3 regions of the Brevibacillus sp. LEMMJ03 genome follow, and region 3 is predicted to be linked to each of the others. Evidence: riboswitches for the same ligand, from Rfam matches in the RefSeq annotation. Region 3 holds a riboswitch; each other region holds the start of a gene.

Evidence for each region. Region 3 has a riboswitch for cyclic di-GMP ahead of FOI68_RS14730 (acyl-CoA dehydrogenase family protein). Riboswitches for the same ligand answer to the same signal wherever they lie in the genome.
Region 1: it holds a riboswitch for cyclic di-GMP, as region 3 does, so the genes downstream of both, FOI68_RS05820 (methyl-accepting chemotaxis protein) here and FOI68_RS14730 (acyl-CoA dehydrogenase family protein) in region 3, are expected to answer to the same signal.
Region 2: it holds a riboswitch for cyclic di-GMP, as region 3 does, so the genes downstream of both, ggt (gamma-glutamyltransferase) here and FOI68_RS14730 (acyl-CoA dehydrogenase family protein) in region 3, are expected to answer to the same signal.

Annotation. Positions count from the first base shown of each region.
Region 1 is NZ_VKJN01000003.1:235,914-239,987, reverse strand. It holds gene FOI68_RS05825 (MFS transporter) at 1-425, shown strand, start outside; gene FOI68_RS05820 (methyl-accepting chemotaxis protein) at 573-2,252, opposite strand; cyclic di-GMP riboswitch class I at 2,478-2,565, opposite strand; gene abc-f (ribosomal protection-like ABC-F family protein) at 2,649-4,074, opposite strand, start outside.
Region 2 is NZ_VKJN01000007.1:149,196-153,269, reverse strand. It holds gene ggt (gamma-glutamyltransferase) at 1-1,454, opposite strand, end outside; cyclic di-GMP riboswitch class I at 1,704-1,793, opposite strand; gene FOI68_RS11155 (SET domain-containing protein) at 2,079-2,678, shown strand; gene FOI68_RS11150 (glutamine--tRNA ligase/YqeY domain fusion protein) at 2,774-4,074, shown strand, end outside.
Region 3 is NZ_VKJN01000011.1:25,307-29,380, forward strand. It holds gene FOI68_RS14725 (citrate synthase/methylcitrate synthase) at 1-609, opposite strand, end outside; gene FOI68_RS14730 (acyl-CoA dehydrogenase family protein) at 659-1,855, opposite strand; cyclic di-GMP riboswitch class I at 2,025-2,110, opposite strand; gene FOI68_RS14735 (helix-turn-helix transcriptional regulator) at 2,580-3,545, shown strand.

The DNA.
Region 1 (4,074 bases), on a different contig from region 3:
TGGGGATCATCTCCGCCTTCGTCCAAGGGGGACTGATCGGCAAAATGGTGAAGCGGATGGGCGAACCGCTCGTCCTGACCATCGGCCTGATCCTGTACGGCATCGGTTTCTTTGCCATCCCGCTGGCCGCCAATTTTTGGACGCTGGCGCTCACGCTCTCCCTGTTCGGAGCGGGGCAGGGCATGATCCGCGCCACCGGAACGGCGATGATTACGCAGCGGACCACCCAGGGCCAGGGCGTCACCAGCGGAACGATCAGCTCCATGGACAGCCTTGGACGCATCCTCGGTCCGCTGGCCGGCGGCGCCGTCTACGGATGGTACCAAAGCGGTCCGTTCATCGTCGGCGGCGTATTGATGGTCGTCATGCTGGTCTTGTTCCGCGCCCGCTACCGCAGGCTGCCGGAGCCCAGCGCCCAAGCGTAGGATGCCCACCATCCTTTCGTAATCGAACGCCCGGGGGAAAACGGGGAAGGCCCGGGCTTGACCGGGGCTTCCCCGCTCCATGACAAAAGGGAGTGCATCGATACGGGAATCGTAATCGACACACTCCCTTTCGTTTCAGGAAGAAAGCTACACTTTAAACCTGTTTACCGTTTCCATCAAGCCCGTGGCGATTTCACTTAATTGTTGAGCGGTGGACGCCACTTCTTCCGACGATGCGGTCAGTTCTTCGGAAGAGGCTGCGACTTCTTCCGTGGTCGCCGAGTTTTCCTCTGTAACGGCGCTTACCTGCTCCACCCGTTCCATCACGATATCCTTGAACTTCACGATCTCGTCCATGGCCATGTACGTCTTCTTCATCAGAGGGGCGATGTTTTCGACGGAAGCCAGGATATCCGCAAAGGATTTTACCGTATTTTCCACCGATGTCACCTGCTCCATGACGGAGGCTTCCACGTTCTGGGACGTTTTGATCACTTCATCCGTATCGTTGTGGATCGATTCGACCAACTGGAGAATGGTATTGGTATGCTGCCTGGACTCTTCCGCCAGTTTTCTGACTTCTTCCGCCACCACCGCAAACCCTCTGCCTGCTTCTCCCGCTCTTGCCGCTTCAATGGCCGCATTCAACGCCAGCAGGTTGGTCTGGTCCGATATGCCGGAAATGATATCGGTAATGCCGCTGATCTCCTTGACCGAGTCGGTCAGAATCCCCACTTTCTTGACAACGACTCCAATGGCTTGTTTGATCTCCTCCATGGAGGTGACCAGCTTATCCATTTCTTCTTTTCCGATATGGGCTTTGTTCTCAGCCGTTTCGGTTTCGTCCTTGACGTTTTGCAGTTCCTGATACACATGTTCGATGTTGCTGGTCAACTGCGACAGAGCCCCGACAATCTCGGACAAATCCTGGGCCTGAGTGGCCGCTCCCGCTGCTACGTGCTGCATGGTCGCAGCAAGCTCCTGATAGGATGCCGACATTTCCTCCGAAACAGCCGCCAGGTTTCGGGAATGATCCGTCACTTCATGCGAATTGCTCTTTACCTCTGTCAATGCTTTTTTCATGTTGTCGATGACCACTACCAACGACCTGTTCATCTGGGCAAATTCGTTTTTGCCTTCCGCTTCCAGCGAAACGGTGAAGTCATATGCCGAGAGCCTTGCCAGGACGCTGTTGATCTGAGCCATGGAGCCTTTCATCAGTGTTGTCAGGAGCAGCGTCAGGCCACCAACGATCACGGCGATTCCGACAGCAAATCCAATAAACAGGTTTTTCGCCTGCTGGTATTCCCCGTCGGCTTGATTCACCACTTGTTTCGCCTCATCCGCCTGCAAGGTCACCAGTTTGTTGATATTGGTTTGAACAGCGTCAGCATACTGGGTGAGTTGGGCTCTCTCTTCTTCCGTCGTTGCCACGTTGGACTTCAATCTGCCGATAAACGAGTCCACTGCTTCCAGATAACGGGTATAATTCCTGTCGATTTCGTCAATAATGGCCCTCTGTTCCTCGCTCATCTCATGATTCCGAACGTGGAGGATGCTGCCTGCGCTGGACTTTTGGGTTTCGATCGACTGTACCACATTTTGATCATAGCGATTGGCAAACAACAGTTTTGCGGATTCAAGCCTGATGCTGTAAAAGTCCGTTTCAAACTGCTTCAGTGCAAGGGATTTGAGCATGTTTTTCTCGTACAGATCGTCCATGTCCTGGCTGAACGCTGCCATGTTGTTCAAGGCGGTGAAGGAAAGATATCCGACGGAAACCAATGTGACGACAAATAATGTAAGCAATAATGTGGTGATTTTCACATTTTTGGCTACGTTCTTGTGTTTTACAACAATTGCATGATGAACTTGCTCATTGTCAACTGCATGTCTTGCTGCCACTTTTCAGACCTCCAGATTTCATGATTACGGTTGCCACTCATCCTTGACTCTCGTCAATCCCTGCCAAATTCGGGTCTCACCCCCTTTTTCTGCCAAAAAACAAAAAAGCCTTCCTGCTAAAAGGGCAAGAAGGCTTAAAAAAAACAGATTGGCAACCGGCTGCCATAGTAAACGAAGTTACCTTAGGCCCTTAGCTTTGCGTCCCTACTTTTCAATAGGTTTGCCTTTTTCCAAAATATATCAATTGTCGATATAATGGTAACTTATACCGTTGCGTCCCGTCAAGGGGGACACATTTTCTCCTGCCTGCTCTCCCGGCTAGCTCTCCTGCCGCTCCATCCACTCGCGGTACAGGGCGTCGATCTCCTCCGTCAACCGCTCCAGCTCCTGCTGCCAGCCGATCAGTTTCCGGTAGTCCGTCTCGCCGCCGGACAGCAGGGCCATCACCTCATCCCGCCGGGCTTCCCGCTCGGCGATCGCCCGCTCCAGTTCCGCCAGCTTGTACGGGTTGGGCCGCTTGCGGGAGCTGGCCGCATCCGGGCCGGAACCGGCCGGTTTCATCGTGTGCGGCATCGTTTCGGCATGCGGCCGCTTTTCGCTTTGCAGCGGCTCCCCCGCTTTCCGCGTGTTCTCCGCCGTCCGGCTGCCAGCCCCGCTGCGCCGCTGTCTTCGTTTTTCCCACGCCTCTTCAAAGGTTCCCTCGTCGTGGACCAGCCGGCCGTTTTCCACCCAGTAGACGCCGTCCACCATCTTTTGCAAAAAGTACCGGTCGTGGGAGACGATGAGCAGCGATCCCTGAAAGCCGGCCAGCGCCTCCTCCAGCGTTTCACGCGCCTCAATGTCCAGGTGGTTGGTCGGCTCGTCCAGCACCAGCAGGTTGACGTCCTGGTGCATCAACTGCGCCAGCCGCAGGCGCATCCGCTCCCCGCCGCTCAACTGGCCGATCCGCTTGAACACCTGTTCGCCGTAAAACAAAAACTTGGCCAGCCGGTGACGCGCTTCCGCCTCGGAGACGGCCGCCGTCTCCCGAAACACGTCGATCACCCGCCGCTCCTGGTCCCCCTCCAGCGCCCGCTGGGAGAGATAGCCGAGCTTGACTCTGCTTCCGATCCGCACCGCTCCCTCGTCAGGCGGAAGCTCACCCACCATCATCTTAATCCACGTCGACTTGCCGCAGCCGTTAGGGCCGAGGAGCGCTTTTCGCTCGCCGTAGCGCAGCAGAAGGGAGGCGCCGTCAAACAGCCGCTTCTCCCCGAACGACTTGCTCACGCCCTCCGCGACCAGCACCTCTTCGCCGCTCCGCTCCGCCTTATGAAACGCAAGGCCCATCCGCTCCGCTTCCAGACGGGGCCGTTCGATCCGCTCCAGACGGTCCAGCGCCTTTTCCATGCTTTTCGCCCGGCGGTGAAACGCCTCGTTGGGCGGATTGGAACGGTTGCCCCACTCCTTCAGCCGTTTGATCGCTTCCTGCATCTTTTTGATCTTTTTCTGCTGCTCCTGGTACTCGGCAAACTGGCGCAGCAGCCGCTCCTCCCGCTCTTTGACGAAAGCGCTGTAATTGCCGATGTAGTGTTCCGCCACGCCTCCGTCGAGGTGGTAGATGGAACTGACCACCGCGTCCAGAAAGCAGCGGTCGTGCGAGATCAACAGCACCGTTCCCGGATAGTCGCGCAAAAACCCCTCCAGCCACTCCATCGCCTCCAGGTCGAGATGGTTGGTCGGCTCATCCAGGAGAAGAACGTCA
Region 2 (4,074 bases), on a different contig from region 3:
GGAATCCGGCTTTCCACCTTGAGGTTGTTGGAAGAAGCGCCCCAGTTGCGTCCGTGCAGCCATCTCGGCGCTTCGATCGCGTCCTGTACGCTGAAGCCGAAATCGACGATGCGGGTCACCAGGGCGGCCTGGGTCTGAGGCTGTCCTTCCCCGCCTTGGGTTCCGTAGAGGAGGTAGGGCTTGTCTCCTTTAAACAGCATCGCCGGATTGATGGTGTTGAAGGTGCGCTTGCCCGGCTCCAACCGGTTGATGTGGTTCGGATCCAGGGAGAAGTAGCTGCCGCGGTTTTGCAGCAGTACGCCGGTGCCTTTGGCGACGATGCCGGAGCCCCAGTCGAAGTAGTGGCTTTGAATCATCGAAACGGCGTTGCCGTCCTTGTCGACGACGCCGAGCCAGACGGTGTCCCCCTTCGGATCGAGCGGCTCCACGGTTTTGGCTGCCTGTTTCATGTCGATGCGCTTGGCCAATTCTTGTCCGTGCTCTTTGGACAGCAGGTAATCCAGCGGAATGTCGGCAAACTCAGGGTCGGTCAGCCATTTGTCACGGTCGGCAAAGGCTTGCTTGGTCGCTTCGACAATCACGTGGTAGTAGTCGGGGGTGCCTTCGCCCATGCTCTTCAGATCGAAGTTGTTCAGGATGTTGAGAATGGAGAGCGAGGCCATCCCTTGCGAGTTGGGCGGCACGTTGTACGCCTTGTACCCGCGGTAGTCGACGGAAATCGGCTTTGCCCAGGTGGCGGTGTGTGTTTCAAAGTCTTTCAGGGTGAGCAGGCCGCCGTTTTTCTGCACGTCGTCGACAATTTTCTTGGCGATTTCGCCTTTGTAGAATCCGTCCGCCCCTTTTTTGGCGATCACTTTCAAGGTTTCCGCCAGGTCTTTTTGCTTCATGATTTCGCCGGCCTGGTACGGCTCGCCGTTGGGCTTCAGGTAGATTTTGCGGAACTCTTCGAAGCGCTGCAGATTTTTCAGTTCGTTGTCGGTCGGATCGGTCGCGTACTTGGTCCAGTACACCTGGTTGGGAGAGACGGGATAGCCTTTTTCGGCGTATTCGATCGCCGGTTCCAGCAGCTTGTTCCACGGGATCTTGCTGCCGCTCATCTCCTTGTGGGCGTAGTTGTACGCTTCCCACCAGCCGGAAACGACTCCGGGGACGGTGTTGGCGGCCAGGTAACCGCGGGACGGGATTTTATCGTACCCTTTGCTCTTGTAGAACTCGATGGTCGCTTTCTCCCCGGCACGGCCGCTGCCGTTCAGGGCGCGCAGTTCTTTCGTTTTTGCGTTGTAGATCAGCCAGAAGTTGTCTCCGCCGATGCTGGTGTAGTGGGGATAGACGACGGTCAGCGTGGAAGCCGCCGCGATCGCGGCATCTACCGCGTTTCCGCCCTCCTGCAGCGTCTTCAGTGCAGCAGCGGTAGCCAGGTAGTGCGGCGAGGTAACCATGCCGTTCGGCGACATGGAGGTTGGACGGTTGGCGGCATTTCCCGCCGGTGCGAAGGCGGACAGGCTTAAAACGCCGGCCAGACCCAGCGCGCTGATTTTTGTCCAGAACTTTTTCACAATCGTTCCTCCTTTGTCTTGTTGTAGAAGCGAGTTGCGATGGATGGTCCGTACGTCTGGCGCTTCACCTCCCCCTATGGCCTGCAACCGCTTGTTTACATAAAAAGACCGATGACATAGGATCATCGGTCTGTCCTACATCAATACTTCGGTAACTGGCTGGCGTGTCCGCACGCGGCGGAGGTAGCCCCTGTAGCTTTGCGCCGCCGGGTTTCCCCGGGTTTGCCGTTTCGATATCAATGGCTGGTCTTGAAATTCAGAAAACGGGAAATGAGACCATCCTCATTTCATCCCGCGGTGCAAGCAGTCCAATCGACTTGGAAAAATCACATCTCCTTTCATTAGATCGGTAAAAACGTCCCGATGTTTAATAATAAAATGAAAAAATTCTGTTGTATTTGTGACCATCGTCCGATCCTCCCTCTCTTGGCGGAAAACTTTTTTCTCTGCACACACCCGAGCCGGCCGGACTGCTTATGATGTAGAAAACAGGGCCGCTTCGCCAAGGAGGGAAATGAGACGATGATGCATCCGGATACGGAACTGCGGTATATTCATGATGAAATCGGGTACGGAGTCTTTGCCACCAAGCTGATTCCCAAGGGAACCATCGTCTGGGTGCTGGACGATCTCGATCAGGTATTGGACCCGTCTTACGTGGAATCGCTTGATCCGCTGCGCAAGCAGGACGTGTTGAAATACTCGTTTCGCAATCAGCATGGAGCGTACATTCTCTGCTGGGATAAGGCCCGCTTCGTCAACCACAGCTTTCACGCCAACTGCGTCGGCACGGCCTACGATCTGGAGCTGGCCGCCCGGGACATTCAGCCCGGTGAACAGCTTACCGACGATTACGGAACGCTCAATCTGGACGAACCGTTTGACTGCCTGCCGGAAACGGGCACCGACCGGGTCAGGGTGATGCCGGACGATCTGCTGCGCTATCACGCGTACTGGGATGCCCTAGCCAGCGAAGCGTTCCGCCAGTTTGCCCGCGTTCCGCAGCCGCTCGCCCATCTGGTGCGCCCGCAGCATCTGGAGAAGATTCTGGCTGTCGTCGAACAGCGCAAGCCGCTGGATTCCATCGTGAACATCTACTACGACCGGCTGCTGCAGCGGTAAGTGCCCCGGCGGTGTGCGGCGGGACGGGGGAGGCCCGATTTGTTGAACTCTCGATGAGGAATCAGTATTATTGAATGTAAAGGTGAAGTGAAAGGTTGATTCAATTGGAAAACAAGTCGGCATCATCCAACTTTATCCGCAACATCGTCATCGAGGATTTGCAGGCGGGACGAGTGAAAGAAGTCGTTACCCGTTTCCCTCCGGAACCGAACGGGTATCTCCATATCGGGCATGCCAAATCCATCTGCCTGAACTTTGAGCTGGCTGACGAGTTCAAGGGCAGAACCAACCTGCGCTTTGACGACACCAATCCGCTGAAAGAAGACACCGAGTACGTGGAAGCGATCAAGGAAGACGTCAAATGGCTGGGTTTTGAGTGGGACGGTCTGTATTTCGCTTCCGACTACTTTGAGGAAATGTACAATCGCGCGGTGCTGCTGATCAAAAAAGGCAAGGCGTACGTCGACGACCTCTCCGCCGAGGAAATCCGCAAAACGCGGGGGACGTTGACGGAGCCGGGCACGGAGAGTCCGTACCGCAACCGTTCGGTGGAGGAAAACCTGGACCTGTTCCAGCGGATGCGCAACGGCGAGTTCAAGGACGGCGAAAAAGTGCTGCGCGCCAAAATCGACATGAGCTCGCCGAACATCAACCTGCGCGACCCGGTGCTCTACCGGATCGCCCATGCCACCCATCACAACACGGGAGACAAGTGGTGCATCTACCCGATGTACGACTTTGCCCACCCGCTGGAAGACGCCATCGAAGGCGTGACCCACTCGCTCTGCTCGCTCGAGTTTGAAGACCATCGTCCGCTCTACGACTGGGTCATTCGCGAGTGCGAGATGGAGCACGTGCCACGCCAGTATGAATTTGCCCGTTTGAACATGACCAACACGGTGATGAGCAAACGCAAGCTGAAAATGCTGGTGGACGAAAAAATCGTGGACGGATGGGACGACCCGCGGATGCCCACCATCGCCGGACTGCGCCGCCGCGGCTACACGCCGGAAGCGATCCGGGCGTTTGCGCGGGAAATCGGCGTCTCCCGCAGCAACAGCGTGGTGGACGCGAAGATGCTGGAGCATTTCATCCGCGAAGACCTGAAGCTGAAGGCGCCGCGCACGATGGCCGTGCTGCGCCCGCTGAAAGTGGTCATCACCAACTATCCGGAAGGCCAGGTGGAGATGCTGGACGCGGAAAACAACCCGGAAAATCCCGCGATGGGCATCAGACAAATCCCGTTTTCCCGCGAGATTTACATCGAGCAGGATGACTTCATGGAAAATCCGCCGAGCAAGTACTTCCGCCTGTTCCCGGGCAACGAAGTGCGGCTGAAGCACGCCTACTTCATCAAGTGCCACGACGTGATCAAGGACGAACAGGGGAACGTGGT
Region 3 (4,074 bases):
GGTGATCGCGGAAACGAGATCCGAACGGGTCGAGGCGATCACGCGGGCGGTAAAGGTGGAGCTGTTCATCCCGTGATCCATCAGCAGGTTCAAATAAGCTTCCAGCGCCTGAACATGGACGGGGGACGGCTCCGTACCCCTCAGCATGTATAAATAGTTAGCGGTATGCCCGAGGTCGGGCCGGGGAGCAACAGGCTCCAGGCCCTTGAGCCGACGGTAGCAATAAGCGATGATCACGGGCAGCTTTATGATGACGGAGGTGGCTTGCTGCAAAGTAGGCGGATATTCCGGGCTATCGATGCTCAGCGCGGAGACAGCGGTACGCAGCATGCTCATCAAGTCGTGCGTTTCGGAAAGGGCGTCGATGACGTTTCGGACGGAAGCGGGGAGCTCCCGTGCGGACGCCCACTTTTCCAGCGTGTCCTTGCGCTCGTCTACGTCCGGCAGATTTCCGTGCAGGAGAAGATAAGCGACCTCCTCGAAGCTTTTATCGCGGGCCAGATCCCTGGCGTGAAATCCCCGGTACACCAGGTTCCCCTTCTCTGCGTCTACAAGGCTGACCGCGGTTTTGGCGACAACGACATTCTCAAGTCCTTCATTCACAGTCATGGTTCGCTCTCCTGTCTATATCGATGTCCGTTTTATATGGTAAGGCAGGTTATGGCACCATATTGAGGACGCGCAGTGGTTGTTCTTCCCGAGCGCGCCCCAGCATCGCATCGTAGATTTCCCTGCCCATCAAATCCCGGCCAATTAACGATTTCAGCACGTCCGTGCTGCCGTCGGCTATCATCAGGCCGCGCACGTCGCGTAGTTTCTGCTCAAGGCCGTATTCCTTGACGTAGCCCCGGGCGCCATGGATCTGCAGCATGTCGTCGATCGCCTTGTAGGCCGTGGTCGTCGAATACCATTTGGCCATCGAGGCTTCCATTGTATTGGAATGACCGCGGTCCAAAACGTCCAGCGCCTTCAGGCTGAGCAGACTTGCCGTTTCCAGAAGGGTCGCGTGCTCGGCGATTTTGTGCATGACGGACTGAAACCGGCCGATCGGACCGCCGAAGGCCATCCGTTCTTTGGCATACTGCACGCCTTGCTCCAGTGCCTTTCTGGCCGCTCCGACGCAGATGATTCCCATCAGTACCCGCCAATAGCCGAAGTGTTGGTTAAATATCCGGAAGCCTTCCCCTTCCAGACCCAATCGGTTCTCCGCCGGAATCACGACATCGTGAAGCCGGAAGCCGCCATAGGACCAACCTTTCATTCCCATCGGCTCCAGGGCGTATTTCTCGATATTGGGATCGTTCATATCGACAAGGAAGGCGGTCAAGCCTTTCGTTCCGGAACCGTGCTTCGTTTGAGCGAAGACGACGAATACGCCGGCCTCCTCCACACGGCTTACCCATTCCTTGCAGCCCGACAATATGTAATTCGCTCCATCTTTACGAGCGAACGTTTCGATAGCGGCCAGGTCGGAACCGCAGTTCGGTTCCGTCAAACCGACGCCCACCAGTAAATCTCCTTTTATGAGTGAAGGCAAATACCTGCTTTTTTGCTCATGAGTTCCGAATTTGGCGATCATGTTGCCGTGTCCGGCGCCGATGACTTCGCGGGTGTTGACTCCGAATTTGCCGCATTCCTCGTAAAGAAGTCCCATTGTAACGGCGCTCAAACCTTCGCCTCCGTATTCCTTCGGAACATCCAGGCCAATTAGTCCCTGTTTGCCGGACGCTTGGCGAATCTGCCAAGGCAGCTGCTCGCTCTCGCTTTTTAAAGCATTTTCTACATCCAAGTCGATCATGAATTGTCTGACCTTTTCAATCCACATCATTTGGTCTTTTGTCCACTCAAAATTCATAGTACTCCCTCCGATTTTCTGTGTTTTTTAATGTGGAATAAACTGTACGCCAAATGAGTTTGACTTATTTGATTTCGCTGAACCTCCTACATTTCACATTTTGAAAATAAAAAAGCCCCCTTTTGCAAAAAAGGGCAGCCGAAAATAGAGCATGTGATATAGAACTAATTCCGGCAGCCCGGCGATCATGGTCGTTATGACTTTAGACCCGTAGCTTTGCGTCCTAACCTTTCGGTTAGTTTGCCCTTAACGTAAATTTTTCCTTTTTGCTAGTTCGATTGTAACGCATTTTCAAAAATTATCATAGACCATTTGCATAAATTTTTATTAACTTATCGTTGGTTTGGAAAGAAGGACAAACGATGTATCACTTCCATTGTCCTAACTTCAGCGGTGAAATCTCAGCAACAAATTATACTCATTTTCAATAAAGGTGGGCATTTTAATTTTTAGCACAACATGTTCCGCAAACTTTCTTCAGTAACGATTGCATTAGAGCTGCTGCTTGGAGCCACAGTCAGTTATCAACCCCAAGAAGCAGTCACTTATGACAGTCAAATAGCTAAATTTAGGCCTGGAGTAGGTACTAATAGAAGCGGTAACCCGCTTCGGTGATCTCGCACGGTGTAAAAAGCCAAAACAAAATGATCATGCAATGATAGGTTTCAGACTTTTTGACACGAATGGTTAGAGGGATGACTTTTCCGATGTTGGGGTGAACACCATGGACTTGATTCAACGCCTTTTTTTCATCCTAACCACCATTCAACAAAGTCCAGGCATTACCGCGCCGGAACTTGCCAACCTGGCCGGCACTTCCGTTCGGAGCATATATCGCGACATTAGGCGGTTGGATGACTGTGGCATTCAAATCATGCGGGAAGGAAACAAAGGGTATTATCTCATCGACAAGTACGTTCAGACACCGGGGAAGCTGGGGACGGAAGAATACCTCGCGATTTCTCTCTACCCGATACTCTCAGGCCAAACGAAACTGAAAGGGCATCCGTTTCAGCGATCGTTCCAATCGGCAATGGACAAAATTCTAACACGCTTTCAAGTGAATGATCAGCTGCTGCAGATCAGTAAACGCATTCGGATTCATACGGAACAGTCCAACCCGGAGCAGGATCTGATCATACAGCGAATCATTGAGGCCATCATCCAGGAAGTGACGATCACGTGCGAATACTACACGATGTACCGGGACGATCTGACAAGACGGATGATTGATCCATATTACCTCGTGCCTCGGGGCGGTTACTTGTATCTGATCGGATATTGCCATGAGCGCGAGGAGATTCGGACGTTCCGGCTAAACCGATTCCGGTCCATCGCACTGACGAACAAGAAGTTTTTTATTGAAGATGACTTCGACATTGACCGCTATCTGGATAAAGTGTGGGGAATCAAGGCCGAAACAGACGAAGTCACGTTCAAGGTCCGCTTTTCCAGCAAAGTTGCCCGTTACATCAAGGAACATCACTATGACTCCCCGCCACAATTCATCGACGAACAGGATGGTTCCTTGCTGCTGATTGTAACGACACGCGGGGCTGAAGAGTTCTTGCGCTGGATGAAGCAGTACGGAAACGATGCCGAATTGGTGGAGCCGCAGGAATACCGCATGCAATTGCTTGAGGAATACAGAGAATTGGCTCGTACATACAGTGAGACCGTTCACGTCTAAAAAAGGATGGGAAGGGGAATTGTGGGCTGTCTTGACGAGTGAACGATCGACAACAGGCTGGCGCCGGTCGCGAGCGCATGTGCGACACACCCCCTCCTTTTCGAGAAGGGGACAGACTGAAGACAAACCGATTGTATCGAAGGAGAAGCATGTTTCCAGGCAGAGGACTTGTGAGCCCTACCGAGCGGAGCAGCGATTTGCGGGAAAAAGGAGCGCCACCTCTGAATGGGCTGCGTAGCGATGCGGCTTTGGCGATCCCCCGCAAATCGGTGCGGAGCGTGCAGTCTATGCTTCCTTGCTGTGGCGAGCACGGAGCGGATGCCGGAAACGTGCTTCTCCCCTCAGCAGTCACTTTGTCTGCACACTGCCCCCTCCTTTTCGATGAGGGGATTTTCTTGGTGAAAACGTATGTTTCCGTGACAGGATTTGTCACGGTGGCGTTTATGATAGAGGTATCCATGCAGAAAAAATTGACAACGGTGGGACGAGAGCGCTATCTGTTCAGTCTATCGAATCAAGAATGGAAACC